Regions from separate parts of the Sphingomonas sp. RS6 genome, predicted to be linked through region 1. Evidence: riboswitches for the same ligand, from Rfam matches in the RefSeq annotation. Region 1 holds a riboswitch; each other region holds the start of a gene.

Evidence for each region. Region 1 has a riboswitch for cobalamin ahead of metE (5-methyltetrahydropteroyltriglutamate--homocysteine S-methyltransferase). Riboswitches for the same ligand answer to the same signal wherever they lie in the genome.
Region 2: another riboswitch for cobalamin. It lies ahead of ACX40Y_RS12475 (DUF1636 domain-containing protein); the one in region 1 lies ahead of metE (5-methyltetrahydropteroyltriglutamate--homocysteine S-methyltransferase).
Region 3: another riboswitch for cobalamin. It lies ahead of ACX40Y_RS06245 (TonB-dependent receptor plug domain-containing protein); the one in region 1 lies ahead of metE (5-methyltetrahydropteroyltriglutamate--homocysteine S-methyltransferase).

What each region holds. Positions count from the first base shown of each region.
Region 1 covers NZ_JBTMWM010000012.1:8,177-18,268, reverse strand. The annotation lists gene ACX40Y_RS16645 (glycine--tRNA ligase subunit alpha) at 1-836, opposite strand, end outside; gene ACX40Y_RS16640 (TraB/GumN family protein) at 1,147-2,010, shown strand; gene ACX40Y_RS16635 (50S ribosomal protein L25/general stress protein Ctc) at 2,268-2,876, shown strand; gene pth (aminoacyl-tRNA hydrolase) at 3,084-3,656, shown strand; gene ACX40Y_RS16625 (transferrin-binding protein-like solute binding protein) at 3,714-4,721, opposite strand; gene ychF (redox-regulated ATPase YchF) at 4,899-5,996, shown strand; gene metE (5-methyltetrahydropteroyltriglutamate--homocysteine S-methyltransferase) at 6,048-8,357, opposite strand; cobalamin riboswitch at 8,468-8,675, opposite strand; gene ACX40Y_RS16610 (MerR family DNA-binding protein) at 8,731-9,150, opposite strand; gene ACX40Y_RS16605 (glutaredoxin family protein) at 9,192-9,947, shown strand; gene ACX40Y_RS16600 (hypothetical protein) at 9,953-10,092, shown strand, end outside.
Region 2 covers NZ_JBTMWM010000006.1:64,447-74,538, reverse strand. The annotation lists gene ACX40Y_RS12480 (beta-N-acetylhexosaminidase family protein) at 1-1,260, shown strand, start outside; cobalamin riboswitch at 1,312-1,498, shown strand; gene ACX40Y_RS12475 (DUF1636 domain-containing protein) at 1,721-2,128, shown strand; gene cobT (nicotinate-nucleotide--dimethylbenzimidazole phosphoribosyltransferase) at 2,125-3,141, shown strand; gene ACX40Y_RS12465 (histidine phosphatase family protein) at 3,138-3,707, shown strand; gene ACX40Y_RS12460 (adenosylcobinamide-GDP ribazoletransferase) at 3,704-4,423, shown strand; gene ACX40Y_RS12455 (aminotransferase class I/II-fold pyridoxal phosphate-dependent enzyme) at 4,420-5,400, shown strand; gene cbiB (adenosylcobinamide-phosphate synthase CbiB) at 5,393-6,331, shown strand; gene ACX40Y_RS12445 (cobyric acid synthase) at 6,319-7,785, shown strand; gene cobU (bifunctional adenosylcobinamide kinase/adenosylcobinamide-phosphate guanylyltransferase) at 7,782-8,297, shown strand; tRNA gene ACX40Y_RS12435 (tRNA-Met) at 8,341-8,417, opposite strand; gene ACX40Y_RS12430 (2'-5' RNA ligase family protein) at 8,474-8,986, opposite strand; gene ACX40Y_RS12425 (potassium transporter Kup) at 8,983-10,092, opposite strand, start outside.
Region 3 covers NZ_JBTMWM010000002.1:319,825-329,916, forward strand. The annotation lists gene ACX40Y_RS06210 (trans-sulfuration enzyme family protein) at 1-29, shown strand, start outside; gene apaG (Co2+/Mg2+ efflux protein ApaG) at 26-430, shown strand; gene ACX40Y_RS06220 (LysR family transcriptional regulator) at 427-1,218, shown strand; gene ACX40Y_RS06225 (hypothetical protein) at 1,252-2,304, opposite strand; gene ACX40Y_RS06230 (ABC transporter ATP-binding protein) at 2,366-3,145, opposite strand; gene ACX40Y_RS06235 (FecCD family ABC transporter permease) at 3,136-4,107, opposite strand; gene ACX40Y_RS06240 (ABC transporter substrate-binding protein) at 4,104-4,928, opposite strand; gene ACX40Y_RS06245 (TonB-dependent receptor plug domain-containing protein) at 4,928-6,781, opposite strand; cobalamin riboswitch at 6,915-7,107, opposite strand; gene ACX40Y_RS06250 (DUF4142 domain-containing protein) at 7,247-7,837, shown strand; gene ACX40Y_RS06255 (bactofilin family protein) at 7,861-8,295, opposite strand; gene rpsL (30S ribosomal protein S12) at 8,611-8,982, shown strand; gene rpsG (30S ribosomal protein S7) at 9,046-9,516, shown strand; gene fusA (elongation factor G) at 9,598-10,092, shown strand, end outside.

The DNA of each region.
Region 1 (10,092 bases):
GCCATCCACCCGTTCTTTTCCATCCACGCCGCACAGGCCCCCTTCGCCAGATCGCGCACCCGGCCGATATAGGCCTGGCGTTCCGCCACGGAGATCACGCCGCGCGCGTTCAGCAGGTTGAAGATGTGGCTCGCCTCGATCGCCTGCTCATAGGCCGGGATCGGCAGCTTCGCCTCCAGCGAACGCTCGCACTCGGCCGCGGCCTTGCGGAACAGGTCGAACAGCGCATCGGTATCGGCGATCTCGAAGTTCCACTTCGACATCTCGCGCTCATTCTCCAGGAACACGTCGCCATAGGTCACGCCCGCATCGTTGAAGGCGAGATCGTACACGCTGTCCTTGTTCTGGATGTACATGGCGAGGCGTTCGAGCCCGTAGGTCAGCTCGCCCGCCACCGGCTTGCAGTCGAACCCGCCCATCTGCTGGAAATAGGTGAACTGGGTGACTTCCATCCCGTCGCACCACACTTCCCAGCCCAGGCCCCAGGCGCCGAGCGTCGGCGATTCCCAGTCGTCCTCGACGAAGCGGATGTCGTGGCGGGTGAAATCGATGCCGATCGCTGCCAGGCTGCCCAGATACAGTTCCTGCAGATCGGGCGGGCTCGGCTTCAGGATCACCTGATACTGGTAATAATGCTGGAGCCGGTTGGGGTTTTCGCCATAGCGGCCGTCGGTCGGGCGGCGGCAGGGCTGGACGAAGGCGGCATTCCACGGATCCGGCCCCAGCGCGCGCAGCGTGGTGGCGGGGTGGAAGGTGCCGGCACCCATCCGCATGTCATAGGGCTGCAGGATCAGGCAGCCGCGCGTGCTCCAATAGTCATGGAGCGTCAGGATCATGCGCTGGAAGCTGAGCGGTTCGGACAAGTTGATCACCCTGAAAATCGTGATGGCCGCTTTGGCGCAGGGCGCTTGGGGGGTCAACCGGGGTGACGGCTGGCCCCTCGCCTCTCACCTCCATCCCCGCACCGCTCCACCGTCATCCCCGCGAAGGCGGGGATCCATTGGCACTGAAGCGGCGGTTCTTGCCCCCAGCGTCCTGGCAAACGGATTCCCGCCTCCGCGGGAATGACGATGGAATTTGAGACGCGAGCGCAGACCCGAACGCGGGATCGTTGAACTCCCCCGCCCCCTCCCCCACAAGACCCCCATGTTCCGCGCGCTCCTCCTCGTCTTCGCCCTCCTCCTCGGCAGCTGCGGCCCCGCCCCGCGCGCGGCGAAGCCCGCGCTCTGGGCGGTGCGCGACGGCGACACCACTGTCTATCTGTTCGGTACGGTCCATATGCTCCGCCCGGAGCTGCGATGGTTCGACGGCCCGGTCCGCACCGCGTTCGATCGTGCCGACACGCTCATCCTCGAACTGGTGATGCCGCCGCCGGCCGAAACGCAGGCGCTGCTCGATCGGCTCGGCCGCACGCCGGGCGATCCCAGCGTCGCCAGCCTGCCTCCGGCGTTGCGCGAACGGGTCGAGGCGGCCGCGCGGGCAAGCGGCGCGCCGCCGGGCAATTTCGACCGCGAGGAACCCTGGCTCGCCGCGCTCACCCTGTCGCTGCTGCCGCTCCAGAAGGCACATTATGACGATGCCAACGGCGCCGAACAGGTGCTGGAGGCCGCCGCGCGCAAGGCCGGCAAGCGCGTCGTCGGGCTGGAAACCGCCGCGCAGCAGTTCGGCTATTTCGATCGTCTGTCGCCCGCCGCCCAGTCGCGGATGCTCCGCGCGACGCTCGACGGCCTGCCGGTGGCGGGCCGCACGCTCGACAGCGCGGTCGCGGCGTGGAGCAAGGGCGACACCGATCTGCTCGCCGGCATCCTCAACACCGATCTCGCCAGCAACCCGGAGCTTCGCGACGTGCTGCTCGTCCAGCGCAACCGCCGCTGGGCGGGGTGGATCACGGGCCGAATGGCGCGGCCGGGCACCGTCTTCGTCGCGGTCGGCGCCGGCCATCTGGCGGGGCGGGACAGCCTGGTCGCAATGCTTGCCGCGCGGGGGCTCAAGGTCGAGCGGCTGCAATAGCGCCGGTCAGAACATTTGAGGAACTTTTCGCTGTCCTACAGGCGCTTCGTGGGTTAGGGTCTGCACCGGCGCGGCCATCGGTTCCCGCCGCGCGGGGGATGGGTTTCATGTCGTTTTCCCGGAACTTTCGGAACCTTCGGCCCGCCTTGCGATTCGCGCCCGTCTCGATTATAGGCGCGCGCTTGTCGTGGCAGGGTCATCCCTGGAGGCCTGTCCGGCATGAACGTTGAAACATTTAGCGCATTGGAATCGACAAGATGAGCGACACGCTTACGCTGTCGGCCGAAACGCGCGACCGGGCTGGCAAGGGAGCCTCCCGGGCGCTGCGTCGTGAAGGCCGCGTCCCCGCCGTGATCTACGGCAACAAGCAGGATCCGCAGAGCATCCACCTCGCCGAACGCGAGCTCCAGAAGCTGCTCAACACGGGCCACTTCTTCAACTCGGTGATCATGGTCAATGGCGAGCGCACGCTGGCCAAGGACGTCGCGTTCGACGTCGTCACCGATCGTCCGCTCCATGTCGATTTTCTGCGCATCTCCGAGCATGCGACCGTCACCGTCGAAGTGCCGATCGTGTTCACCGATGAAGCGCTGGCCCCCGGCCTGAAGCGCGGCGGCGTGCTCAACATCGTCCGTCACGAGCTCGAAGTCGTCGTCGATGCGGCGAACATCCCCGATCAGCTCGAGATTTCGGTCAAGGGCCTCGAAGTCGGCGATTCGCTGCACATCTCGGCCGTCACCCTGCCCAAGGGCGTGACGCCGTCGATCACCGATCGCGATTTCACCATCGCCACCGTCGTCGCGCCGTCGGCGCTGAAGTCGGCCGATGGCGAAGCCGCTGCCGAGGACGAAGCGGCCGAGGGCTGATCGCTCCGCTTCCCTTTGCGGGTTCAAAAGATCGCCTCCGCGCCCTAGGTGCGGGGGCGATTTTGTTTTCAGGGGCCGTGGATCGCCCTCACCCTTCCCACCGCCTCCGGCGGCGGGCCCCTTCCCTCTCCCGTTGGGAGAGGGAGGGAGCGGCGAAGCCGCGGAAGGGTGAGGGTGGCTGCAGCGGCTGCGAGATGGAGGATGCTGATGCAGCTATGGGTGGGTCTCGGCAATCCGGGGCCGCAATATGCGATGCACCGCCACAATGTCGGCTTCATGGCGCTCGACGCCATTGCCGAAGTGTATGATTTCGCTGCGCCGAAGAAGCAGTTCCAGGGCTGGACGCAGGACGGCCGGATCGGCACCGAAAAGCTGGTGCTGCTCAAACCGGGCACCTTCATGAATGAAAGCGGCCGCTCGGTCCGCGCCGCGATGGATTTCTACAAGCTGACGCCGGGCGACGTCACCGTGTTTCACGACGAGCTCGATCTGCTGCCGATGAAGGTCAAGGTGAAGCGGGGCGGCGGCACCGCGGGGCACAACGGGCTGCGCTCCACCGATGCCCATCTCGGGCCGGATTTCCGCCGCGTCCGCCTCGGCATCGGCCATCCGGGCCACAAGGATCGGGTGACGGGCTATGTCCTTGGCAACTATGCCAAGGCCGAGATCGAGGCGCTGTCGGACATGCTCGGCGCCGTGGCAGCCGAGGCGCCGTGGCTGGCCGCGGGCGACGACGTCCGGTTCATGAACGAGGTCGCTCGGCGGCTTCAGAACGGCTGACGAAAAAAGGGGCCCGGTCGCCCGAGCCCCTTTTCTGCTTTGTCGGTGGTGCGGCGGTTACTGCTTGGCGCCGACGATTTCGCCGACGATGCGGGTGTCCGCGCCGTTGACGACGCCCGAGGCACCGAAGACGACGCCGATATTGGCGCCGCTCTTGCCGAAGAAGCCGCCGGCCAGCGTGCCGGACAGCGGGTTGCCGCTGGTGAAGCTGCCGGTGAACTGGGTCTGGGCGATGGGGATCGCGCCCTGGGCGGTGAGGTTGAGGTACGGCGTCTCGGTGCCGCCGCTGTCGACGGTGGTCAGGTTGAGGCCGATCGACACCAGCCCGGTGGCGAAGTTGACGCTGGTGGTGGTGGTGCCGGACAGCCGCAGGATTTCGGTCGCGCCGTTGGCCACCCGGATCACCCGGCCGACGATGCGGGCGTTGTAAGCGGCGGTGCCGGTGCTGGGCATGTCATAGCTGACGGTGTTGTAGCCCCACACCGAATAGGTCAGCCGCTTGGCACCGGTGGTCGAATCGCCGCGCCACCAGTTGGCGTAGCTCACCGTGGTCAGCGTCTTCAGGATGCTGTCGGTCGTGACCTGCGACGGGATGGTGTTGTTGAGGAATTCGAGCTGGCTGAAATTGCCCGCTGCGGCGCCGGTCGCGGTGCTGACGCTGCGGAACACGAATTCGGTGACGGTCGGCGCGGCGGTCGTCTGGATGTTGGCGTTGGTGAAGCGCGATTCCTCGCTCGCCTCGTCGATGACGAAGGTGCCGCTGGAGATGACGTTGCTGGTGGCCAGCTTGACGCGGGTCGACTGCATCTCGGTGCTGGTGACGCCCAGCGTCACCGCTCCGGCGGTCGGATCGCCGGTGTAGCTGGTCGCGGCGTTGATCGTGTAGAATTCCTTAGCCGCCGTCAGCGGGAACGACGTGTAGGTTGCGGTCGGCGTCGGAGTCGGGGTGGGCGTGGCCGTCGAGGTCGGCGTCGGGGTGGCCGAGGAATTGGAATCGCTGCCGCTGCAGCTCGCAAGCGCGGCCGCCGAAAACGCGGCGCCCATGATAACAAAACGGCGAATCATGCGTAACTCCTCGTGAACCCGCGACTTGCGAGATAGCTTTGGTTCCCTGTACCGCAGGTGAGCGCCCCCCCGTCAAGCGAACAACGTGCCCGACGGGCTGGAAAAGCGCCGCCGTTGCGCCTAACGAGCGACCGATCGCGCCGGCTACCCGGCTTTCACGACAGGATTCAAGCACCAATGGGTTTTCGTTGCGGCATCGTCGGCCTGCCGAATGTCGGCAAGTCCACGCTTTTCAACGCGCTGACCGAGACGGCAGCGGCACAGGCGGCCAATTATCCTTTCTGCACGATCGAGCCGAATGTCGGCAACGTCGCCGTGCCCGACCCGCGGCTGAACAAGCTGGCCGAAATCGCCGGCTCGCAGAAGATCATCGAAACGCAGCTCGGCTTCGTCGACATCGCCGGGCTGGTGCGCGGCGCCAGCAAGGGCGAAGGGCTGGGCAACCAGTTCCTCGGCAACATCCGCGAAGTCGATGCGGTCGTGCACGTCCTGCGCTGCTTCGAGAATGACGACATCCAGCATGTCGACAACCGCGTCGATCCGATCGCCGATGCCGAGACGGTCGAGACCGAGCTGATGCTCTCCGACCTCGAAAGTCTGGAAAAGCGCGTGCCGAACCTCGCCAAGAAGGCGGCACAGGGCGACAAGGAAGCCAAGGCAGCCGTCTCGGTGCTCGGCCAGGCGCTCGAGCTGCTGCGCGACGGCAAGCCCGCCCGCCTTACCGAGCCGAAGGACGTCGACGAGGCACGCATCCTCCGCCAAGCCCAGCTGCTCACCACCAAGCCGGTCCTCTATGTCTGCAACGTCAACGAGGAAGACGCCGCGAACGGCAACAACCTGTCGGCGAAGGTCTTCGCCAAGGCCGCGGCCGAAGGCGCGCAGGCCGTCGTCGTCTCGGCGGCGATCGAGGCAGAGATCGCGACCATGCCGGTCGACGAGCGCGGCGAATTCCTGGGCGAACTGGGGCTGGAGGAAACCGGCCTCGCCCGCGTCATCCGTGCCGGCTACACGCTGCTCGACCTGCTGACCTTCTTCACCGTCGGGCCGAAGGAAGCGCGTGCCTGGACCGTCCATCGCGGCGCCACCGCGCCCGAGGCGGCGGGCGAGATCCACAGCGACTTCGAAAAGGGCTTCATCCGCGCCGAGACGATCGCGTTCGACGATTTCGTCACGCTCGGCGGCGAAGCCAAGGCACGCGAGGCCGGCAAACTCCGCGCCGAAGGCAAGGCCTATGTCGTCCAGGACGGCGACGTGATGCACTTCCTGCACAGCTGATCCGGCACCGGCCGACGCCTCCCCTGCATAGAGGAGGCGTTGGCCCCGCCTTCACGCCTCGGCCAGCGCCTCCACTCGCAGCGTCCGCGCCGCACCGACCATCGCGGCGATCGCCGGCTTCACTTCGACCCAGCCGCGCGTCTTCAGCCCGCAATCGGGGTTCACCCACAATTGCTCCGGCGCCAGATGGCGCTGCGCCATCCGCATCAGCGACACCATCTCCGCTTCCGCCGGCACGCGCGCCGAATGGATGTCGTACACCCCCGGCCCGATCGCCGCCGGGTAGCGATAGGCGGCGAAGCCCTCGAGCAGCTCCATCTGCGACCGCGCGGTCTCGATCGAAATCACGTCGGCATCCATCGCCCCGATCGACGGCAGTATGTCGTTGAACTCCGAATAGCACATATGCGTGTGAATCTGCGTCGCATCGCCCACGCCAGCGGCGGTCAGGCGGAAGCAAGCGACCGCCCATGCCAGATACGTATCCCAGTCACGGCGCAAGAGCGGCAGTCCTTCACGCAGCGCCGCCTCGTCGATCTGGATCGCGCGGCATCCCGCCGCCTCTAGGTCAAGCACCTCGTCCCGGATCGCCAGCGCGATCTGGCGGCACGAATCGGCGCGCGGCTGGTCGTCGCGGACGAAGCTCCAGTTGAGGATCGTCACCGGGCCGGTCAGCATCCCCTTCACCGGCTTGTCGGTCAGCGACTGGGCATAGCGCCACCAGTCGACCGTCATCGCCGACGGTCGCGATACGTCGCCGTACAGGATCGGCGGGCGCACGCACCGCGACCCATAGCTCTGCACCCAGCCATGAACGGTGAAGGCGAAGCCGGCGAGCTGTTCGCCGAAATACTGCACCATGTCGTTGCGCTCGAACTCGCCATGGACGAGCATGTCGAGCCCCGCCTCTGCCTGCCAGGCGATCGCACGGGCGGTCTCTTCCTCCAGGAACGCGCGATACTGCGCCTCGTCGATCGCGCCGCGCTTGTGCGCTGCCCGGGCGTGGCGCACTTCGGCGGTCTGCGGAAACGACCCGATCGTAGTGGTGGGAAACGGCGGCAGCTGCAACGCCTCCGCCTGCAGCCTTGCCCGCACGGCATAGGGTGCGGCGCGGTCGTACATCGCCGGCGTCACCGCTGCCATGCGGGCCTGCACCGCCGGATCATGGATGCGGCGGGACGTCTTGCGAGCCGCTGCTGCAGCCGCCGCCTCGGCCAGCGGTTCGGCAACCGCCGCGCGTCCCTCGTTCAGCGCGCGACGCAGCAGGTCGAGCTCGCGCAGCTTCTGCACGGCAAAGGCCAGCCATTGCTTTACTTCGGGCTCGATCGCCGTTTCGAGCTCCAGGTCGAGCGGCACGTGCAGCAGCGAACAGGATGGCGCGAGCACCAGGTCGCGGGTCGCCGCGACCGGTTCCAGCAGCGCGAGCAGCACGTCGAGATCGGCGCGCCAGACATTGCGGCCGTCGATCACGCCCAGCGACAGCAGCATCTGCGGCGGCACGCGGCGGATCAGTTCGTCCAGCTCGCCGGCGCCGCGCACCAGATCGACATGCAACCCCGCCACTGGCAGCGCCGCGACGAAGGCCAGATTGTCGCCCAGCCCGCCGAAATAGGTGGTCAGCATCAGCTTCGGTTCCGACCGCGACAAGCGCGCATAGGCGCGCAGCAACGCCCGCTGCTGCACGTCGCTAAGGTCGGTCACCAGGATCGGCTCGTCGATCTGCACCCATTCGGCACCGGCATGGCCCAGCTGGCTCAGAATGGCGCCGTACAGCCCGAGCACTTCGTCGAGCAGGTCGAACGGATCGACTCCGTCCTGCCCCTTGGCCAGGCTCAGCCAGGTCACCGGCCCCAGCAGCACCGGCCGGGTTTCATAGCCGAGCGCCCGCGCCTCGCGATATTCGTCGACGATCTTCAGCCGCCCCAGCGCCAGCTTCTGCCCCGGTTCGATCTCAGGGACGATATAATGGTAATTGGTGTCGAACCATTTGGTCATCTCGCCTGCGGTCGTCCCGCTCGGGCCGTGCGAACACCCGGCATGGCCGGCCCCGCCGCTGCCGCGTGCCATCGCGAAATAGGTGGCCAGATCGGCCTCTCCGGCGGCGGCGCCATAGCGGCGGGGCACCGCGCCCAGCATCAGGCTGGTGTCGAGCACATGGTCGTACAGCGAGAAATCGTTGGAGGGCAGCCAATCGACGCCGAGCGCCTTTTGCCGCGACCATGCGGCCACGCGCAATCCGGCGGCGATTTCCTGAAGGGTCGCGGCATCGATCGCGCCGGCCCAATATTTTTCCAGCGCGAATTTCAGCTCGCGGCGCGGGCCGATGCGGGGGAACCCCAGGCTGGCAGTTGTAACGGTCATTCTCTTCAACCCCGAAGAAGGGGCGCGGCGACCGGGCAAGACGCAGGCGGCCGCAACCGGGGCTCCCCGCTCGCGGACCAACGCGCGTCCGGACCGGGCACCCCGCCGGTGGACATAGAGCGTCGAAGGCAGGTCTCCTGACTTGCGGGTCGTCGCGGCTGGTCTGGCCTTCCCGGGGGCGCGCACGCCGCCAGTGACACGTATCGACCAGCCCCTCGCCGCTCACAGTTGCGGGGGCAGCGCCGGAATCGCACCGGCTTCCCGTCTTAGCGCCGGCGCGGGCGAACCCGGCCGGAGAACCTTGACGCTCGCCTCATTGCGCGGCACGGCTCGCCAGTCAACCATCATATAAAGATTTCTTTATGTCTTTATATCAACCCTGCTCAAACGCCGTCAGGATCGGGCACGGCCCAGCGCTGCCCGATCCGCACTGATGCGCCAGCCGCGCCAGCGCATCGCGCGCCGCCACCAGTTCGGCGATCTTCGTATCCAGCGCCGCGATCCGTTCGCGCGCCAGCGACCGTGCGCGCGCCCGGTCGTCGGTGGTGTCGAGGTCCAGCAGTTCGCCGATCTGTTCCAGCGTGAAGCCCGCCGACTGCGCCGCGCGGATGAAGCGCAGCCGGCGCAGCGCCGCCTCGCCATAGCGGCGCACCCCGGCGTCGGGGCCGCCACCGCGCGGCGGGGTCGCGATCAGCCCGCGCCGCTGATAATAGCGGATCGTCTCCACTCCCACCCCGCCCGCTTCGGCGAGTTTTCCGATCGTCCACTGCGTCATGCCTTGACTCCGTACCATGGTACGGACCCTATATGGGGTGCGGAAGCAAGGAAAGCAGCATGGCATCCGCCTCGGATAAAAGCGCAATTCTCTATCGCATGGTGATGGACAAGCATGTCTGCCCCTGGGGGCTGCGTGCGCTCCATCTGCTCCGCAGCCATGGCTACGCCGTCGACGACCGCCACCTGACGACGCGCGAGGAAACCGATGCGTTCAAGGCGCGCCACGCCGTCGCCACCACGCCTCAAATCTTCATCGGCGACCGCCGCATCGGCGGCCATGACGATCTCCGCCGGTTCCTCGGGCTCAAGGTCCGCGATCCCAAGGCGAAGACCTATCGCCCGGTGATCGCGCTGTTCGCCATCGCCGCGCTGCTCGCGCTGGCGGTCAGCCAGGCGGTCTATGCCACCCCCTTCACCGTTCGCGCGGGCGAATGGTTCGTCAGCTTCGCGATGGTCCTGCTCGCGATGCTCAAGCTGCGCGATGTCTCCGGCTTCGCGACGATGTTCCTCGGCTATGACCTGCTCGCCCGGCGCTGGGTGCCCTATGCGACGCTCTACCCGTTCGCCGAGGCGGCGGCCGGCCTGTTGATGGCGGCGAATGCGCTGACCTGGCTCTCCGCTCCGCTCGCCCTGTTCATCGGCGGTATCGGCGCGGTGTCGGTCTTCAAGGCCGTTTATGCCGACCGGCGGGAGCTGAAATGCGCCTGTGTCGGCGGCGACAGCAATGTGCCGCTCGGCTTCGTCTCGCTCACCGAAAACCTGCTGATGATCGCGATGAGCATCTGGATGCTCGCGCGCCCGATGGGAATCTGACCCGAATGCGCACCGCCCTTGCCACCCTCGCCCTGCTCGCGCCGCTGCCCGCGCTTGCGCAGGAGGACCACAGCATGCACGACATGGCCGACATGCCCGCCAAGTCGACGCCGCAGGATCATGCGGCGATGGGTCATGTGATGCC
Region 2 (10,092 bases), on a different contig from region 1:
CTCGGCACGCTGGTCGGCACCGCCCGACGCAACCATGTGAACTTCGTTTATGCGATCTCGCCCGGACCGACGGTGTGCTTCTCCGATCCGGCCGACCTCCGGGCGCTCGAGCGCAAGTTCGATGCGCTGCGCGCGATCGGCGTCCACCGCTTCTACGTTGCGCTCGACGACATCGAATATACCAAGTGGAACTGCGACAAGGACAAGGCGACCTTCGGCCCGTCAGGCGCGGAAGCGGCCGGCATTGCCCAGGCGCATCTGCTAAACGCCGTCCAGGCCAGCCTCGTCGCCAACGATCCCGCATCGATGCCGCTGATCATGGTGCCGACCGAATATTATGATGCGAAGGAAACGCCGTACAAGGCGGCTCTCCGCAAGCACCTCGATCCCCGCGTCGTCGTGCAGTGGACCGGCACCGACGTCGTGCCGCCCGCCATTTCGATCCCCGATGCACGCGCCGCGACCAAGGCGTTCGGCCGCAAGACGCTGTTGTGGGACAATTATCCCGTCAACGACTATGGCCAGTCGACCGGCCGGTTGCTGCTCGCTCCCTATGACCGGCGCGAAGCCGGGCTGTCGGCGGAGCTCACCGGCATCCTGTCGAACCCGATGAACCAGGAAGTCCCCAGCCGGGTGGCGGTGACCGGCGTCGCCGCCTTTGCGTGGAACGACAAGGCCTATGACGCGCAGCGCACCTGGCGCTTTGCCGCCGAAGCGCTGGCCGGTGGCGACGCAGCCGCGACCGAGGCGCTGCTGACCTTTTTCGATACCCAGCATCTCGCGCCCACCTTCGGCAGCCAGCCCTGGCAGGAGCAGGCGCCCCGCCTGAAGGCCACGCTCGATCATGTCCGCGATGCGCTTGCCAGCGGTGATGCGCAGGCGAGGGAGTCGGCGCTCGCCGAGTTGGCGCATACCGCCGATCGCCTCGCCGGCGCGGCGGACATCATTCGCGCCGGCACCGTCGATCCCGGCTTTGCTGAGCAGGCGCGGCCTTGGCTTGACGCGCTCCAGCGCTGGGGCCGCGCGCTCCAGTTGACCGCGTCAGGCCTGAGCGCCGCCAATCAGGGCAGTGAGGCGGCGCGGCGCTACTTCGCCGATGCCGCCCGGCTGGCGGCCGAGGCGGCGGCGATTCAAAGCATCTCCGGCGCCACCCGCTTCGACGGGCCGATCAAGATCGCCGACGGTGTGCTCGATCGCTTCATCGCCGATGCTCCCGGCCTGATCGCGACGGTACCGGCCCCGGCCGCCGAGGCCCGCTGATCCCGACGCCCGCACCGCCGCCGCCAATTGCCAAGGCTGGCGGCGGCGCGTATGCGCGTTGCTGCGACAGGTTCCCCGGAGACGGGGATTAAAACGGGAACGGGAAAACCCCGGCTGCCCCTGCAACTGTAAGCGGCGAGCCATCGGCCAGATGCCATTGGGGTTGATAACCCTGAGAAGGCGGCCGGACCGGCGCTGACCCGCGAGCCAGGAGACCTGCCCGTCGCGGTCGTCCTTCGTTCGGCCAGGGTGCGCCGAGCGGACGGGTTCAACCCGAGCGACGACGTGCCGGCCTGCGGATCGCGGGGCGGCCGCGTGCGTCCGCCGGACCATCGCGAGCCTGCCCCCGCGCGACGCGGCCATGTCGAGAAGGGTCGCGTATGGTTGGTTGTCGCTTGGTTCTACCCGTTCCTGAAGCCGTTTCACGCTCGGCGCTCTGCTGTGGCGCGAGTGGACCGGCATGCTGAAGCGCGTTGCCGATGGCACAGCCATCGTCGCCTGCAACACGTGTCGCCATTCGGCGAACGCCCGCGATTCGGATGAAGGCGTGCGCGGCGGGGCCGGCTTGATCCTGGCGATGCGCGCCGTGCAGCAGCGCGATCCGCGTTATGCCGGCGTCGCCGTCGAGGAGATGCCCTGCCTGTTCGCGTGCCAGGAGTTCTGCACGGTTCATCTGCGCGCGCCGGGCAAGATCGGCTATGTCATGGGGCGCTTCGAACCCGACGAGGACGCCGCCCGCGCGATCCTCGACTATGCGGTCGAATATGCCGCCAGCGAACATGGCCAAGTCGCCTATTCGAAATGGCCGGAGGGCGTGAAGGGCCACTTCATCGCCCGCGTTCCGCCAGCCGGATATCTGGGCCAATGACCGCCTTTGCTTCGCCGACCGCGTTCCGCACCGCGCTCGCGACGCTGCCGCATCCCGATGCCGTAGCGGTGGCCGCGGCCGGCGCGCGCCAGGACGAGCTCACCAAGCCCGCCGGATCGCTGGGACGACTCGAGGATCTGGCCGTCTTCATGGCGGCATGGCAGGGCACGGCACGGCCGCGGATCGAACGTGCGTGCGCGGCGATCTTCGCAGGCAATCACGGCATAACGGTCCACGGCGTCAGCGCCTTCCCGGCGAGCGTTACGGCGCAGATGGTCGCGAATTTTCAGGCCGGCGGCGCCGCGATCAACGCGCTTTGTGCAGCCGCCGGGCTGGAACTCTCCGTGACCCCGCTCGATCTCGAACGTCCCACTGCCGACTTCACGATCGGCCCGGCAATGGACGAGGACGAATGCCTCGCTGCCCTCAACGCCGGTGCCGCGGCCGTGAGCGACGGGCTCGACCTTCTGGTCGTCGGTGAAATGGGCATCGGCAACTCGACGGCAGCGGCGGCGATTGCCGCACGCAGTTTCGGCGGCACCGCTGCCGATTGGGTCGGACCGGGGACCGGCATCGACAGCGCTGGCCTGGCGCGCAAGATCGATGTGGTCGACCGGGCGTTGCGCCATCATGCCGATGCCAGCCGCGATGCGTTCGAAACGCTGCGGCGCGTCGGCGGGCGGGAGATCGCTGCGATCGCTGGCGCCGTGCTGTCGGCGCGATTGGCGCGGGTGCCGGTGGTACTCGATGGCTTCATCAGCAGTGCTGCGGCCGCGCCGCTGGCGGCCGACAATCCAGCGATCACCGCGCACTGCCTGGCCGGGCATTGTTCGGCCGAACCGGGGCATGCGCGGATGCTGGGCCAGCTCGGGCTCGTCCCGCTGCTTTCGCTCGACATGCGGCTGGGCGAAGGCAGCGGCGCGGCGGTGGCGACCGGGATCATCCGCGCCGCGCTCGCCGCCCATGACGGCATGGCGACCTTTGCCGAGGCGCAGGTAACATCGTTGCTATGACGCCGTTTACGCTCCACCTGCTCCGCCACGGCGCCCCGGCGGCGCCGGGTCTGCTGATGGGCAGCACCGATGGCGAACCCACCGCACAAGGCATTTCCGATTGCCTCGCCAAGACTTTCGACTTGTCGGTCACGCGGCTCGTCACCTCGGACCTGCAGCGCACCAGCCTTGCCGCGCAGGCGATCGGCGCGGCGATCGATCTCTCGCCGGTGACCGACGCGCGGTGGCGCGAGCTCGATTTCGGCAAATGGGACGGCCTGGCGCCGGACGAGGTGGATCCGCCGGCGCTTGCCCGCTTCTGGAGCGACCCGGAAAGGCATGCGCCCCCGGGTGGCGAGCGCTGGTCGATGCTCGTCGCGCGCATCGCCAAGGCAATCGCCGATCTCGCGCCCCAACCGACGATCGTGGTGACGCATGGCGGCGCGATCCGTGCGGCGCTGCATGTCCTTTGCGGCTTCGATCAGCCGCAATCCTGGGCATTCGACCTGCCCTATGCGGCGCTGGTTTCGCTGCGGGTGTGGCCGGGCGATCAGCCCGTGGCGCAGATCACCCGATTGCTGCCATGACCGGGCTGATCGTCGCGATCCAGTTCCTCACCCGCCTGCCAATGCCGCGCTTTGCCGTCAGCGACGATGCGTTTGCCGCATCGATGCGCTGGTTTCCGGCGGTGGGGCTGATCATCGGCGCGATCGTAGCGGCCGCGACCATAGCCGGCGCGGCGATCGATCCGTGGACGGGAGCGTTGCTGGGTCTGCTCGCATGGACCGGCATCATCGGCGCGCTGCACCTCGACGGGCTAGGCGACGTCGCGGACGCAGCCGGAGCCGGGCACAAGGACCCGGCGACGCGCCGCGCGGTGCTCGCCGATCCGCATATCGGCAGCTTCGGGGTTGTCGCGATCGGGCTGCAACTCGCCGCCAAGCTGGTGCTGTTGCACGGCCTGATCGAAACCCAAGCCTATCTCGCAATTCTGCTCGTGCCCTTCGCGGCCCGTATGGGGCCGCTCGTCTGGACACGCTGGCTGCCCAGCCTCCATGCCGGCCTCGGCGCGCGGTTCCGGGATGCGGTCCGGCCGGTCGATCTGGCTATCTGGGGCGTGCTGCTGATCGCCGCGGTTCCGCTCGCGCCTGGTCTCGCGGCGGCGGCGCTGCTGATCGCGGCGTGGGGGCTGTGGCTTCGATCGCGGCTCGGCGGCATCTCGGGTGACGGGCACGGGGCGGGGATCGAACTCGTCGAATCCGGGCTGTTGTTCGCGACGCTGCTCGCGACCCGGCTAACATGATCGAGCCCTGGACCTGGCATGGCGGCGCGATCGATGCGGCGCGCCGCGCCTTTCCCGATGCACCCGACGCATGGATCGACCTGTCGACCGGGATCAACCCGCTACCCTGGCCCGGCGCAGCAAGCGTCGCGATCGACTGGCAGACGCTGCCCGGCCAGGCGGCGCTCGCCGAACTGGAGGCCGCCGCCGCGGCGCATTTCGGCATTGATCCGCGCCATGTCTGCGCCGTGCCGGGCACCGAGCTGGCCCTTCGGGCGGTGGGGCGCACGATCGGGGGATCCGCCCATTATGTCGCCCCCGCCTATCGTACGCATGGCGCGATGATCGACGGCGCGCGGCCGATCGCCGCAGACGATGCCGCCGCCTGCCCCGACACGCTGATCCTCGCCAACCCCAACAATCCAGACGGCCGCCGCCAATCGCGGCAGGCAATGGCGGCGCTCCTCGATCGGCGGCCGGCGGACAGCTGGTTGCTGGTCGACGAAGCCTTTGCCGATGCCGACCGGGCGATCAGTCTGGCCGATGCGATCGGCGATGGGCGCCGACTGGTGGTCTTTCGCTCGTTCGGCAAGTTCTTTGGCCTGGCGGGCGTTCGGCTTGGCTTCGTGCTCGGCCCTCAGGGCCTGCTAAACGAGCTGCGCGCGGCATTCGGCGCCTGGCCGGTCTCTGCCGCCGCGATCGCGATCGGCACCGCCGCCTATCGTGACCGCGCCTGGATCGAGGCGACGTGCGACACGCTGCCGCACCGTACCGCCGCCCTTGACGCGCTGCTCACGCGCGCCGGCCTGCGCCCGATCGGCGAATGCCCGTTGTTCCGACTGGTCGAGACCGACCACGCCGCCGCGATCTTCAAGCGGCTGGCGGCGAATGCGATCCTTTGCCGCCCCTTTGCCGATCAGCCGCGCTGGCTGCGCTTCGGGCTGCTAAAGGATGCGGCGGCACTCGCCCGCCTCGAACGGGCGCTGGCGAATGGCTGAGCCGGTCGCGCTGGCGGCGTTGGCGCTCGATGCGGCGATCGGCTGGCCGGGCGCGCTCTATCGCCGCATCGGCCACCCGGTCGGCATCTTCGCGCGGCTGATCGGCGCCTGCGAGGCGCGCTGGAACCGGCCGACCCATTCGCCGCCGGTACGGCGCGCGCTCGGGGTCATCACCGTCCTGCTGCTCGTCGTCGGCACCGGCGCGGCAGGATGGGCGATCGAGAGGATACTGGACGCCGCGCTCGGCGTCTGGTCATGGCCGGTGATCGCCGTGCTCGCCTGGCCCGCGCTCGCCCAGCGCAGCCTTCACGCCCATGTCGCCGCCGTCGCCGCGCCGCTCGCCGGCGGCGACCTCGCCGCTGCCCGCACGGCGGTCGGCAATATCGTCGGCCGGGACACCGGTTCGCTCGATGAAGCGGGCGTGGCGCGCGCCGCGATCGAAAGCCTTTCCGAAAGCTTCTGCGACGGCGTGGTCGCGCCGCTGTTTTGGCTGCTGCTGCTCGGCCTGCCCGGCGTGTGGATCTGCAAAGCCATCAACACCGCCGACAGCCTGATCGGCCATCGCGAACCGCGCTGGCGCGACTTCGGCTGGGCTGCAGCTCGGAGCGACGATCTGCTCAACCTCATCCCTGCCCGCCTCTCCGGGCTGCTCGTCTGCATCGCGGGGGCCGGGGGCTGGCGCATCATGTGGCGCGACGCCCGCCGCCATGCCTCGCCCAACGCCGGCTGGCCCGAGGCAGCGATGGCCGGCGCCCTGAAGCTGCGCCTCGCCGGCCCGGCGACCTATGACGGCGTGGCACATCTCAAGCCGTGGATCGGCGACAGCCGCCAGCGGGCAACAGCCGACGACATCATCCGCGCGCTCCGCCTCTATAATCGTGCATGCCTGCTGCTCTGGATCGTCGCGGGGAGCGTCGCATGGCTTGCTTGATGCTCCAGGGAACTGGTTCGGACGTCGGCAAGTCGGTGTTAGTTGCCGGCCTGTGCAGGGCCTTCGCCAATCGCGGCCTCTCCGTGCGGCCGTTCAAGCCGCAGAACATGTCGAACAATGCCGCCGTTACCTGCGACGGCGGCGAAATCGGCCGAGCTCAGGCGCTTCAGGCGCTCGCCTGCCGCGTGGCGCCGCATACCGACATGAACCCCGTGCTGCTCAAGCCGCAGGCCGATTGCACCGCCCAGCTGATCGTCGGCGGACGGGTTCGCGGCACGCTCGGCGCGGGCAATTTCCGCGAAGGGCGTGCGCCGCTGCTCGACACGGTGATTGCCAGCTACCGCCGGCTGCGCGCGCAATGCGACCTAGTCGTCGTCGAGGGCGCCGGCTCGCCTGCCGAGATCAACCTGCGCGCCGGAGACATCGCCAATATGGGATTCGCCCGCGCCGCCGGTGTGCCGGTGATCCTGATCGGTGACATCGATCGTGGCGGAGTGATCGCGTCGATCGTCGGCACGCGCGCGGTGATCGATCCCGCCGACGCGGCGATGGTCCGCGGCTTCCTGATCAACAAGTTCCGCGGCGATCTGGCTCTGTTCGATGACGGCTATCGCGCAATCGAGCAGCGTTCTGGCTGGCGCGGCTTCGGCGTAGTGCCTTGGTTGCCCGCCGCGTCGCGGCTGCCCAGCGAGGACGCCGTCGTGCTCGAGCGGCACAGCGAGCGCGAATCGCCACGAGCGCTGATCGCCTGCCCGATCCTGCCGCGCATCGCCAATTTCGACGATCTCGATCCGCTCAAGCTCGAACGGGGCGTCGAGCTGGTTATGGTCCCACCCGGCCGCCCGATCCCCGCTGCGGCGGCGCTGATCGTCCTGCCGGGCTCGAAGGCGACCATCGCCGATCTCGCGGCGATCCGCGAACAGGGCTGGGACATCGACATCCGCGCCCATCACCGGCGCGGCGGGCTGATCCTGGGGATTTGCGGCGGCTATCAGATGCTCGGCCGCCGGATCGCCGATCCGGACGGGATCGAGGGGCCATCCGGCGAGGTCGACGGGCTCGGGCTGCTCGACGTCACCACCCGGCTCGCGCCGTCGAAGAACTTGCGTGCCGTGACAGGCACCGCCCTCGGCGCGCCGGTTACCGGCTATGAGATGCACATGGGGCTGACCACGGGCGCCGACACCGCCCGGCCCTTCGCCCACCTCGCCGACGGCGCCGGCGACGGTGCGGTTGACGCCGATGGCAGCGTGATCGGCACCTATCTCCACGACTTTCTCGGCACGCCCGGGATTCGGCGCGCGCTGCTCGACCGCATCGGTATTGCATCGGCGGGCGGCGATCATGCCGCCGCCGTCGACGCCGCGCTCGAGGACATCGCAGCGGCGATGGAGCGCCATCTCGATCTCGATGCGATGCTCACAATTGCTCGCGAAGCGGAGGCGCACCCATGACTGCACCGCACGTCCTGTTCGTCCTCGGCGGCGCCCGTTCGGGCAAGAGTCGCTATGCGCAAGAGCGCGCCGAATCGCTCGACGGCCGCCGCGTCTTCATCGCCACTGCCGAAGCCTGGGACGACGAGATGCGCGCGCGAATCGCCCGCCACCGCGCCGATCGCGACCAGCGCTGGTCGACAGTCGAGGCACCCCGCACGCTCGCAGACGCGATCGAGGCGCAATCGGGCGCGGCCGATATCGTGCTGGTCGACTGCCTGACGCTGTGGCTGAGCAACATCCTGCTCGCCGACGAAGACGTGGAGGCGGCCGGCGGCCGGCTCTGCGAAGCGATCGGGCGCTTCGACAGACAGTTGATCCTGGTATCGAACGAAGTCGGCCAGGGCATCGTCCCCGACAACGCCCTCGCCCGCCGCTTCAGCGATGCCGCCGGCCGGCTTCACCAACAGGTGGCGCAGGCGGCACACGAAGTCCAACTGATCGCCGCCGGCCTGCCGCTCCGCCTCAAATAGGCGAGCCTCGCCAAGCGGCGTTTCCTCGTTGTTTCGATTTAAATGGTAGCGGAGGAGGGACTTGAACCCCCGACCCCAGGATTATGATTCCCGTGCTCTAACCAACTGAGCTACTCCGCCCTACCAAGGCGACCCGTTCGGGCGAGGCGGTCACATAGGTCCGGCTTTTCGAGCGGTCAAGCGTACATGTGACGTGAATGCAATTCCCAGGGGCCGCCGTGATACCACCAGCTTGCCAGACCGGCGATTTCGACCGTGCGGGGGTGGAAATCCTGCGACAATGCCGTCAGCAGCGTCTTGGCGAGCACCGGCGTTACCTTGTTCTGGATGGTCACATGCGGACGCCAGCGGCCCGCATCCTGCGGCACCAGCAAGGACGCGAAGGCATCGGCCAACCGCTCGCGCGTGGCCGATAGTTCGGGGGCCTCGATTCGATAGGCGACACCGCGCCCTAGCGACATCAGCCCGGTCACGCTCGCCCGCGGCGCGCGAATCGCGCGCGTCTCCTGCGCCAGCCGATGGCTGAGTTCGTCCGCCGCCGATGGGGGCAGATGATGGAACAGCGTCAGATGTGCGTCGAGGAAATTACGCTCGGGCGGAAAATGGGCGCGGCGCAGCGAATCGAACCATGCCTGATCCTGGCGCCCGAACAGCGCTGTGACGATCAGCGGCGCGCCGCCCCCGCTCAAATCTCGACCTGGCTGCCCAGCTCGACGACGCGATTGGTGGGCAGGCGGAAGAACTCCATCGCGCTTTCGGCATTTCGCAGCATCCACGCGAACAGCTTCTCGCGCCAGATCATCATGCCGGGCCGTGACGAGGGCAGCAGCGTCTGCCGCGCGAGGAAGAAGCTGGTCTCCATCATCTTGAACTCGGCGCCACAGGCATCGACCATCTTCAACGCGGCAGGCACGTCGGCTTCCTGCATGAACCCGTAATAGAGGATCATGCGGTGGAACCCCTTGCCGAGATCCTCCACCACCATGCGCCGCTCCTCGGGCACATAGGGCACGTCGCTGATCTTGACGGTCAGCAGGATCACGCGGTCGTGCAGCACCTTGTTGTGCTTGAGGTTGTGGAGCAGCGCGTGGGGCACGCCTTCGGGCGTCGAGGTCATGAACACGGCGGTGCCAGGCACGCGCGTTGCGGCATTAGCGGCCGATTCGATGAAGATCTGGATCGGCATCGCGCTTTCGCGCAGCCGCTCGATCATCAGCTTGCGGCCCTTGGCCCAGGTGGTGAGCAGCGTGAAAACGATGAAGCCCACCATCAGCGGGAACCAGCCGCCATCGGGCACCTTGGTCAGGTTCGCCGCGAAATAGGCAAGGTCGACGGTGAAGAACACCATCAGCAGCGGGATCGCGTAGCGCTTCTTCCAGTGCCACAGGTTGAACAGCACCACCGCCAGCAGGCAGTTGTCGATCAGCATCGCGCCCGTCACCGCGATACCATAGGCGGCGGTGAGGTTCGACGAGGTCTGGAAGGTGAGCACCAGCAGGATCACCATCACCATCAACGCCCAGTTGATGATCGGGATGTAGATCTGCCCCGCGGTCGACGCGCTGGTGTGATCGATCCGCAGGCGCGGCACGAAGCCGAGCTGGATCGCTTGTTGCGTGACCGAGAAGGCGCCCGAAATCACCGCCTGGCTGGCGATGATCGCGGCGGCGGTGGCAAGGCCAACCAGCGGCAACCGCAGTGCTTCCGGCGCAAGCAGGTAGAAGGGGCTGCGCAGCGCCTCTGCATCGCGGATCAGCAGCGCGCCCTGCCCCATATAGTTCATCATCAGCGCCGG
Region 3 (10,092 bases), on a different contig from region 1:
ACCAGGCGCTGCGGGGCGCCGGATTGTGAAGGCGCTGTTCACCGACGAGGCGACGACGCGCGGCGTGGTCGTCCGCGTGTCGGTGTCGTACCTGCCCGAACAATCGGAACCGGCGCGCGGGCGCTGGTTCTGGGCATATCATATCCGCATCGAGAACGAAGGCCCGGTGGCGGTACAACTGCTCACCCGCCACTGGATCATCACCGACGGGCGCGGGCTGCGCCATTCGGTGGAGGGCGAGGGCGTGGTCGGCGAACAGCCGATGATCGCGCCGGGTGCCAGCTTCGACTATGTCTCCGGCTGTCCGCTTTCGACGCCGACGGGCGCGATGCAGGGGACCTATCACATGATCGCCGAGGACGGCTCGGCGTTCGACGTCGCCATCCCGCGATTCTCGCTGATCGCGCCGGCCGTGACGGGCGAGCAATGAAGCGGACGCACCTTCCCCTGAACGGCATGCGCGTGCTCGATGCGGCCGCGCGGCACCTGTCGTTCACCCGCGCGGCCGACGAACTGGCGGTAACGCCTGCCGCCGTCGGCCAGCAGATCCGCGCGCTGGAAGATACGCTGGGCGTCGTGCTGTTCCGCCGCACCACCAAGGGCCTGGAACTGACGCCGGAGGCGGAGGCCGGGCTGGCGGCGCTGCGCAACGGCTTCCTCCAGTTCGAGGAAGCAGTGCGGGCGATGCAGGCGGGGCAATCCTCCAAGTCGCTGACCATTGCCGCCCCGCGCGACCTGACCGCCAAATGGCTGATGCCGCGCTTGTCCGACATCGCCCGCGCCGATCCCGAGCTGCGCTTCGTGTTGGTGCCGGCCGACGACGCGCTCGATTTCACCGAGGCCAATCTCGATCTGGCGATCCGTTGGGGCGAAGGGCCGGGCGAGCATGAGGGCGAGGCGCTGGAAAGCGACGGGATGGTGACGATCGAGCGGCCCGGCGGCGGCATTGACGGCCGGATCGGCTGGCCGGGTTGCACCGACGACGACAGCGCGGCGTTGGTGCGCGTTGCCGATGCCGGCCTGGCGATCGACGCGGTGGCGCAGGGACTGGGCCGCACAACCGTGCCCGAGTTGCTGGCGCGCGGTGATGTCGAGGCAGGCCGCGTCGCGATCGTCGGCGAGCCCCGTGCCTCTCGCCTCGGCTATTGGCTGGTCGCCCCGCTGCCCCAATGGCGCCAGAAGAAGGTGCAGATGCTGGTGGAAGCGCTGGGCGGGTGAGCTCAGGCGGGCACGCTCTTGACGTTCCCGATCCTACCGTATCGAGACATTGATGCTACCTCCGCTCTCGCTAGAAGCGATGGGTTGGGTTTTTCCGATCGCTTCCATCACCTTGCCAGGCGCCGGCAGTCGATTGAACGAGGGAAACACATAGGCGTGGTCCAACGTGTTGAGTGTGACCGCGAAGCTCGGCTTCTTCGGATCGGATAGTAGATCGGGATAAACCGAAACGGTGCGGCCGGCATCAGCGAGCGCAATCGTGTAGCTTTGAGCGTCGCCTGGCGTCGCCCGATAGACAGCAAGTTCCCGGGTGGGTTCGCCATCGCGGCAGAAGGTGACCGGTTTCGTTTCATCCTCCTGCACGCCCGGCTCAGGTGGCTTGTCCGCCATCATGGCCAACGTAGCGCCGATCAGTCCCTGCGCGAGATCGGGCTTTTTCATCTTGGCCTTGGCGTCGTAGAGAAGCGGTGTTGCACAAGGCTGGACGACAGTGGCGGGCATGGCCTCTGACGCGCCCGACTCTGGCGCAGGCCAGCCGAGCCCGGCGACGGCCGCACCGATCTTGCTGTCGAGATCGGCTGGCGACAACACCCGCGAACTCATGCGCAGGACAACGAGCCATTTACCGAGCGGCAGCACCGCGATGCCAGTGGCGGTGAATGGTGGCTGGCCTGCTCGGTATACCCGGCGGAGCGCGCTGGTCACTGTGCGGCCGGGCAGCGCGAAGGCGGCAGGTTGCTCGATTGGGACTGCGCTGCCGAAGGTCGTTCCCTTCAGCACCTGTGTCTCGACCCGATCAAACCATATCGGAACGCTCATCAGTGCCGGGCGAAAGAGAAAGACCGTGGCGAAAGTCGTATCGACAGTCCCGAACTGAACCGAGACGTCCAACTCGCTCGCGCTGGCATCCGTGATTTCCGTGCGCGGCAGCCCTGCGAGCGTGGTCGGTACGATCAACCCGGTCGTAGCGTGCTGCCACTTCTTGTCTGCGGGCACATCCAGCGTCCGGCTCGCGTCCTGGGCGAACGAAGCCGGGACGACCGCCAAGAACAGCCCGAGTGCAGTCGCGATCGAACGAAAAGCCATGATTGTGTCCCCCTGGTGATGAGGCTAGCGCTCGAGCAAATCCTTGGCAACGCGATGCTGGCTATTGTTTCACGCGCCCGATCGGCACCGGCAGCAGGCGGCCCTGATCGTCGCCGATCACCATCACCTCGACCCCGAACGCGTCGCGCAGCGGGCCGTGGCCCAGCGCCTGTGCGGCGGGGGCGAAGATCACGCTTCGGCCCTCGCGCAGCAGCAGCACCTGATCGGCGGCGCGTGCGGCCTGGATCAGATCGTGCAGCACGATCACCACGCCCATGCCACTCGCGGCAAGGCTGCGCAGCCGATCGAGCAGATCGAGCTGATGCACCGGATCGAGGCTCGCGAGAGGCTCGTCGGCCAGCAGCCATTTCGGCTCGCCGGCCAGCACCCGCGCCAGCAGCACGCGTGCCCGCTCGCCGCCCGAAAGCTGGGTGACGAGCCGGTCGACCAGCGGGCCGGTGCCCGTTGCCTCGATCGCGGCATCGATCGCGATATGATCCTGCGCGGACAGGCCGGCAAAGGGGGCGCGGTGCGGCAGCCGGCCGAGCGCGATCAGATCGCCGACGCGGACGTCCCAATGCACGGTCGCATCCTGCGGCAGATAGCCGATGATCCGCGCGCGTTCGCGCTGGTCGTACCGCCCCAGCGCGCGGCCGCCGAGCTTCACATGGCCACCATCGACGTCGAGCAAGCCGGCGAGCGCGCGCACCAGCGTCGATTTGCCCGAGCCATTGGGGCCGAGGATCGCGGTGACCTTGCCCGGCTGAAACACCGCGTCCAGCCCGTGCAGCACGCGGCGCTTGCCGAGGCTGACCGACAGATCGGAAAAACTCAGTTCCATACCGACCGCCGCAATTTCATCAGGAGCAGGAAGAAGAACGGGGTCCCGATCAGCGCCATTGCGACGCCCAGCCGAACCTCGCCCGGCCCGGGCGCGAGGCGCACCAGACTGTCCGCGGCCAGCAGCAGCGCCGCACCGCCAAGCGCGCTGGGCAGCAGCAGCGCAGAGGGGCGCGCGCCGACAAAGGGACGCAGCAGATGCGGCACGATCAGTCCGACAAAGCCGACCACACCCGTCACCGCGACGCTGGCGCCGACGGCGAGGCCGGTGCCCAGCACGACGAGCAACTGCGTGCGTTCGAGGCGGAGCCCCATCGACCGGGCGGCAGCCTCGCCCAGCGTCAGCGCATCGAGCGCGCGCCCGGTGAGAAACAGCAGCGCACAGCCGACCGCGATGAACGGCAGCGCAAGCTGCGCCTCGGAAAAGCTGCGATCGGTGAGCGCCCCCATGATCCAGTCGATGATCTCGGCGGTGGCGTAGGGATTGGGCGCGATCGAGATGAGGAAGCTGGTGAGCGCCGCGCCGAGGCTGGCCAGCACCGTGCCGGCGAGGATGAACGCAACCGCGCTTTGGGCGCGCCACGCTAGGCCCGCGAGCAGCAGCATCGACGCGCATGCCGCCGCCATCGCGCAGACGAACAGCGTCAGCGGGGCGCTGCTGCCGAGCAGCACGATCGCGGCCACGGCGCCGAGCGCCGCGCTGGAGGACACACCGACCACGGCCGGATCGGCAAGCGGATTGCGCAGAAAGCCCTGGAGCACGGCGCCTGACAGCCCGAGCGCCGCGCCGATCGCCAGCCCAAGGATGGCGCGGGGCAGGCGCAGTTCGGCGATGATCCACCAGCGCGGATCGTGGCTGAACCATGCCGATAGCGGCACCCAGAATTTGCCGGCGATCAGCGAGCCGGCGAACAACAGCGCCACAAGCGCGGCGAGCCCGAGGTTGAGACCCAGTCGGTTCACGGGATGCTCCGGCGGATGGCGGCGAGGCGGTTCATCGCTGCGGGAATAACGGGGCCGCCGCAATTGACCAGATGGCGCGAGAAATGCGCCTGGACGACCGGCAGGCCGGTTTCGGCGATGGCGCGCCTTCGCAGATCGGCCGCGCGCGAATCAGCGTCGTGGCCGGGGCCTTCGGGAACGAGCATTACCTGCGGCGGATCGGCAATCACGCGTTCCATCGGCAACTGGCCGGTATGGGAGAGGCCATAATGCGCCGCCTGGTTCGAGAAGCCGGCTTTGACCATCATGTCGTCGAGCAGCGTCTGACCGCCGTTGACGAGGTTGCCGCCGATCCACAGCAGGGCAGGCGCCTTCGCGCCGGTCCAGCTGGTGTTCGCGATGGCGGCATCGATGCGGGCGTTGAGTGCCGCGCCCTTCGCGGGTTGGCCCACCGCCGCGGCGAGCGCCGTCACCTGCGCCTTGCTCGCTTCGATCGAGGAGGGGATGTCGAGATACAGCGTCTTCAGCCCCGCCCGTGCGAAGGCCTCGCGCGTCGACGGGGCGGTGAAGCTGCTGGCGATCACCAGATCGGGCTTCAGCCCGATCACTTCCTCGGCCGTACCGTTGATGCCGCGGAAGCGCCGCGCGACATCGAGTGGAATCGAGGTCGAATCGGCAGCTTGCGAATAATGGCTGATCGCGGCGATGCGCGACGGCGCCACCAGCTCGATCAGTACCGCATCCGCGCAAGGATTCATCGAAACGATGCCCCCGCCGCCACTGGGCGGGGGCGCCGCGCAGCCTGCGGCCATCAGGCAGGCAAGCAGCGCGGCGCCGCGCATCACTGGAAGCGCAACCGCACGCCGCCATAGGCGGCCCGGCCATAGGTGCTGTAGCCGGTGATCTGGCGATACCGCTCGTCGGTCACGTTATCGACGCGACCATAGATCGAGAACAGCCCGGTGACCGGCATCTCCGCCCGCACGCCAGCCAGCGCATAGCCATCGATGCGGGTGGCGTTGCCGGCATCGTTGAAGCTGTCGCCCACCATCGTCACGGTGCCACCGATCGAAAGGCCGAACGGGAAGCGATAATCCGCCGACACGCTGCCGCTGTCGCGCGGGCGGCGCGGCAGGTCCTTGCCCAGGTTCGCGGTGCTGCGGTTCTCCGAATAGACATGCGTGAAGTTCGCCCGCACCGTCAGCGCCTCGACGGGCTGGACCACCCCTTCCAGCTCGATCCCCTCGGCGCGCGTCTTGTTGAGGTTGTAATAGGTCGAGGTGATGAAGTTGTAGTCGATCTGGTTGGCCGCGTCGCGGTGGAACCAGGTGACGCCAAGCTGTACCTTGCCCGCCGCCAGCGTCTGGCGCATCCCGGCTTCGTAGCTCTTGGCCGTTTCCGGCTGTAGCCCTTCGAAGCCATAGGCGCTGTAGAGCTGGTAGAGCGTCGGCGCCTTGAAGCCTTCGCCATAGCTGGCGTGGAGCAGCGTATCGGCGGTCGCGCGGACCGCAATGTCTGCATTCCACGTCCAGTGGTTGCCGAACGCGTCATGATCGTCGTTGCGGACGCCCGCCGTCACCGTCACCGGCGAAAGCGGCGTGACGATCGCCTGGCCATAGACGCTGGTGATGCCCACCGACTTGCGCGCCGTCGGGCCGCCATCGTCGAAGCGGATGCGGCTTTCCTCATGCTCGGCGCCGAACACCAGGCGAAGCTGGTCGAACAGCGCCGCGTCGCCCTGATACAGATAGCGCTCGGCGCGGCCGCGATAGCGATAGGCGATGCTGTCATCGTCGTTATAGCCGTCGCGATTGATGTCGGAGAGCGCGAAGGCAAGGCGGCTGCTGAGCTTGCCGTCGAACGCGGCGTGCCGCAGCCCGGCATAGCCATAGACTTCCTGGGTGGTGGCATATTCGCCCGTGTCGCCGAAGGCATAGGCGGGCGGGGCATAGCCATCGAGTTCGACCTTGCTGTGCGCGTAATAGCCGCGCAGATCGAGTGCCAGTCCTTCGACCAGCTTCAGCTCGACATTGCCGGTGGCGCCGAACTGACGATAGCCATCGGCTTCCTTGCCATTGGCGGCCGCCGAGATGCCGTCGGTGGTCAGATAGCCGGCGGTCAGCCCCGCAGTGATCCGATCGTTGCCGCCAGCGATCACGGCGTTGCCGTTGAACGTGCCGAACGAGCCGCCCTCTGCATTGGCGCGCGCCTTCAGGCCCTGCGTGCCCTGAAGCGTGGTGACGTTGACAACGCCGCCGATCGCCTGGCTGCCCCAGATCACCGAGTTCGGGCCGCGCAACACCTCCACCCGCTCGATCGATCCGGCGAGCAGGCTGGCGAAGTTATAGGCACCGCCGGTGGAGGAGGGATCGTTGACGCGGACGCCGTCGATCAGCACCAGCGTCTGGTCGCTCTGCGCGCCGCGGATGCTGACCGCGGTCGCGGTGCCGAGGCCGCCATTGCGCACGACGGTGACGCCGGGCGTGGTGGCGAGCAGCTCGGACAGAGCGACGGTCTGGCGCTGCTCTATCTCGGCACGGTCGATCACAGTCACCGACCGGCCGACCTGATCCTCGTCCTGCGGAACGCCGCTGGCGACGACGATGATGTTGTCTGCGGCCGGCACGAACGCCGTGGCAGGCGCATCCGGATCGGCATGGGCGATCGCCGGCGCAACGATGCTGGCGGCAAGCATCAGAGAACGGAATTGGTACAAGGTAAGACACCCCTTTAGGGGGCCGTCCGCGACGATTCGCGTGACGACCCGGTTGGTGTCGCTCACGCGGGGATTTCTCTCCCCGTTCACCCGGTGCACCCCGCCCGCGTGAAGGAATCGACCGTGACGGGCAGGTCTCCTGGCTCCCGGGTCGTCGCGCGATGTGCCGCCTTCCCGGAGCGGTAACTCCAGTGGCAGAATGGCACGCCGGCTCGCCGGTTACAGTTGCGGGGGCAGCCTCGGACTTTGACCGAGTTCCCTTTTCATCCCTTTCACCAAGGGACACCCATCACGCCGCCATCTAGCGGCAGACGGGCGGGCGCGGCAAGCCTGATTTATAACCTATGATAATTTTCCATTGGATTTCATATTGATAGTTCGACGATTTCGGAACGGCGCGGTGCCGCGCACGTTGAACGGACCCAGGAGCAAGGAGGACCGACAATGAAAACGCACCGATTGATCCTGGGGCTTGCCCCGGCGCTCGTGCTCGCCGCCTGTGGTGGTAACGACGCGACCACCGTCGACACGATGAACAATACCGACATGGTCACCAACCTGCCGGCCGGCGAGGCCATGAACGACAATGCGATGGGCAATGATGCCGCGATGGCGATGTCGGGCCAGCAGTTTGCCGATATGATGGCGGCAAGCGACGCCTATGAGATAGAGGCCGGCAAGCTCGCGCAGCAGAAGGCGACGACGGACGAGTTGAAGGACTTCGGCAGGGAAATGGTCGAAGATCACAGCGACTCGACGGAGAAGCTGAAGGCGGCGGCCGCACAGGCGACGCCGGCCATTACGCCCGCCCCGGCGATGAACGCCGAGCAGGAGGCCAATCTGGAGGCGCTGCGTTCGGCGACAGGCAGCGCGTTCGACACGGCCTACAAGACGCAGCAGACCGCGGCCCATGAAAAGGCGCTGACGGCACTGCGCGCCTATGCTGCGAACGGCGATGTCGCGCCGCTAAAGACGTTCGCGAGCGGAGCCGCCGATACCGTCTCCGAGCATTATGACGAGATTCGCGGTATGTGAACGTCCGGCGGCGGGGCGGCGGTTCAGGCCGCTGCCTCGCTGCTCACGTGGACCAGAGCTGGGGCGGCGGCGGTGGTCGCCCCGCTCGAATGGCGAAGATGGCCGTCGACATGGCCGCCCTGTTCGACGGTGATCGTCTCATATTCGACGTCACCGATGATCCGCGCGGTGCGTTCGATCGTCAGTTCGCGCGCATTGACCGATCCGTCAACGGTGCCGGCAAGCCGGGCCGATTCGGCGCTGACCTTGCCGAAGATCTGGCTTTCGGCCCCCTGGATCAGCGTCGCGCACTGGACATCGCCCTCGATCCGGCCATCGACATGGAGGTCGGCCGTTGCGACCAGATTGCCGGTGATGACGATATCGGCACCGATCACCGAAAACATGCCGCGCTTGCCGCTGCCCGCCGCACTTGAACCGGGCTGGCGCTCGTCGCGACCGCGATTTCCGTTGAACATCGATACTTCCCCCGCATAGTTGATCAGCCGGCGGTGCCGGGCGTAGCACAGCTTGCGTCGTGCTTCAGCCTCCGAAAAATCCAGTAGGACTGCATTCTCCGCCCGACAGCGGGGCTGTTGACCGCCTTCGGCCATATCGTTATAGGCGCCCCGTTCCGCGATGGCCGTACTTTGAGTCCGTAAACCGTCCGGGAAACAATGAGCTGAACGTTGCTGGAGACGCAATGGCCCGGGGGGCTGAATGCCGCCGGGGCTTTTTCGTATTCTGTCCAACAGGGCTCCAGCAAAGTAACCATCTGAAAGGTGAAGGGCTTCATGCCGACGATCAACCAGCTGGTCCGCAAGGGCCGCGAACCGCAGAAGGCCAAGAGCAAGGTCCCTGCGATGGAACAGAACCCGCAGAAGCGCGGTGTCTGCACCCGCGTGTACACGACGACCCCGAAGAAGCCGAACTCGGCGCTTCGCAAGGTGGCCAAGGTCCGTCTGACCAACAGCCGCGAAGTCATCAGCTACATCCCGGGCGAAGGCCACAACCTGCAGGAGCACTCGGTGGTGCTCATTCGCGGTGGCCGTGTGCGCGACCTTCCCGGCGTTCGCTACCACGTCCTTCGCGGCGTGCTCGATACGCAGGGCGTCAAGGACCGCAAGCAGAGCCGTTCGAAGTACGGCGCGAAGCGTCCGAAGTAATCAGGCCATAGTAAGCCCCGGACATGTTCCGGATCGGCTGAAGTTCAGAAGGAATTATGTGAGATGGCACGTCGTCGTCGTCCCGAAAAGCGGGAAATCCTGCCCGATCCCGTGTACGGTGATCAGGTTCTGTCGAAGTTCATGAATTCGGTCATGCTGGACGGCAAGAAGGCCGTTGCAGAAGCGATCGTCTACGGTGCCCTGGAAACCGTCGAGCAGCGCGCCAAGCGCGAGCCGATCGGCGTCTTCCATGACGCGCTGAACAACGTGAAGCCCGGCATCGAAGTCCGCAGCCGCCGCGTCGGCGGTGCGACCTACCAGGTTCCGGTCGAAGTCCGTCCGGAGCGTGCGCAGGCGCTCGCGATCCGCTGGCTGATCGCCTCGGCCCGCAACCGCAGCGAGCACACCATGGCCGCCCGTCTTTCGGGCGAGCTGATGGATGCGGCGAACAACCGCGGCAACGCGGTGAAGAAGCGCGAGGACACGCACCGCATGGCGGAAGCGAACCGCGCCTTCAGCCACTACCGCTGGTAAGGCTGGCGTCGGTAGATTTCTTACCTACATATTGGGGAGCCGGACGGTCCGGCTCCCCAAAGCTTCAAGGAAACCACGATCATGGCCCGCAGCCATCCGCTCGACCGTTATCGCAACATCGGCATCATGGCGCACATCGACGCCGGCAAGACGACGACGACGGAGCGCATCCTCTATTACACCGGCAAGTCCTACAAGATCGGCGAAGTGCATGAAGGCACGGCGACGATGGACTGGATGGAGCAGGAGCAGGAGCGCGGGATCACGATCACGTCTGCTGCCACCACCTGCTTCTGGCGCGCCGAAGAAGGCAAGGGCGAAGAGCACCGGATCAACATCATCGACACCCCCGGCCACGTCGACTTCACCATCGAAGTCGAGCGTTCGCTGCGCGTGCTCGACGGTGCGGTCGCGTGCTTCGACGGCGTTGCCGGCGTTGAGCCGCAGTCCGAAACCGTGTGGCGCCAGGCGGAGAAGTACAAGGTTCCGCGCATGTGCTTCGTCAACAAGCTCGACCGTACCGGTGCGAGCTTCGAGCGCTGCGTCGACATGATCAAGGACCGTCTGGGCGCCCGC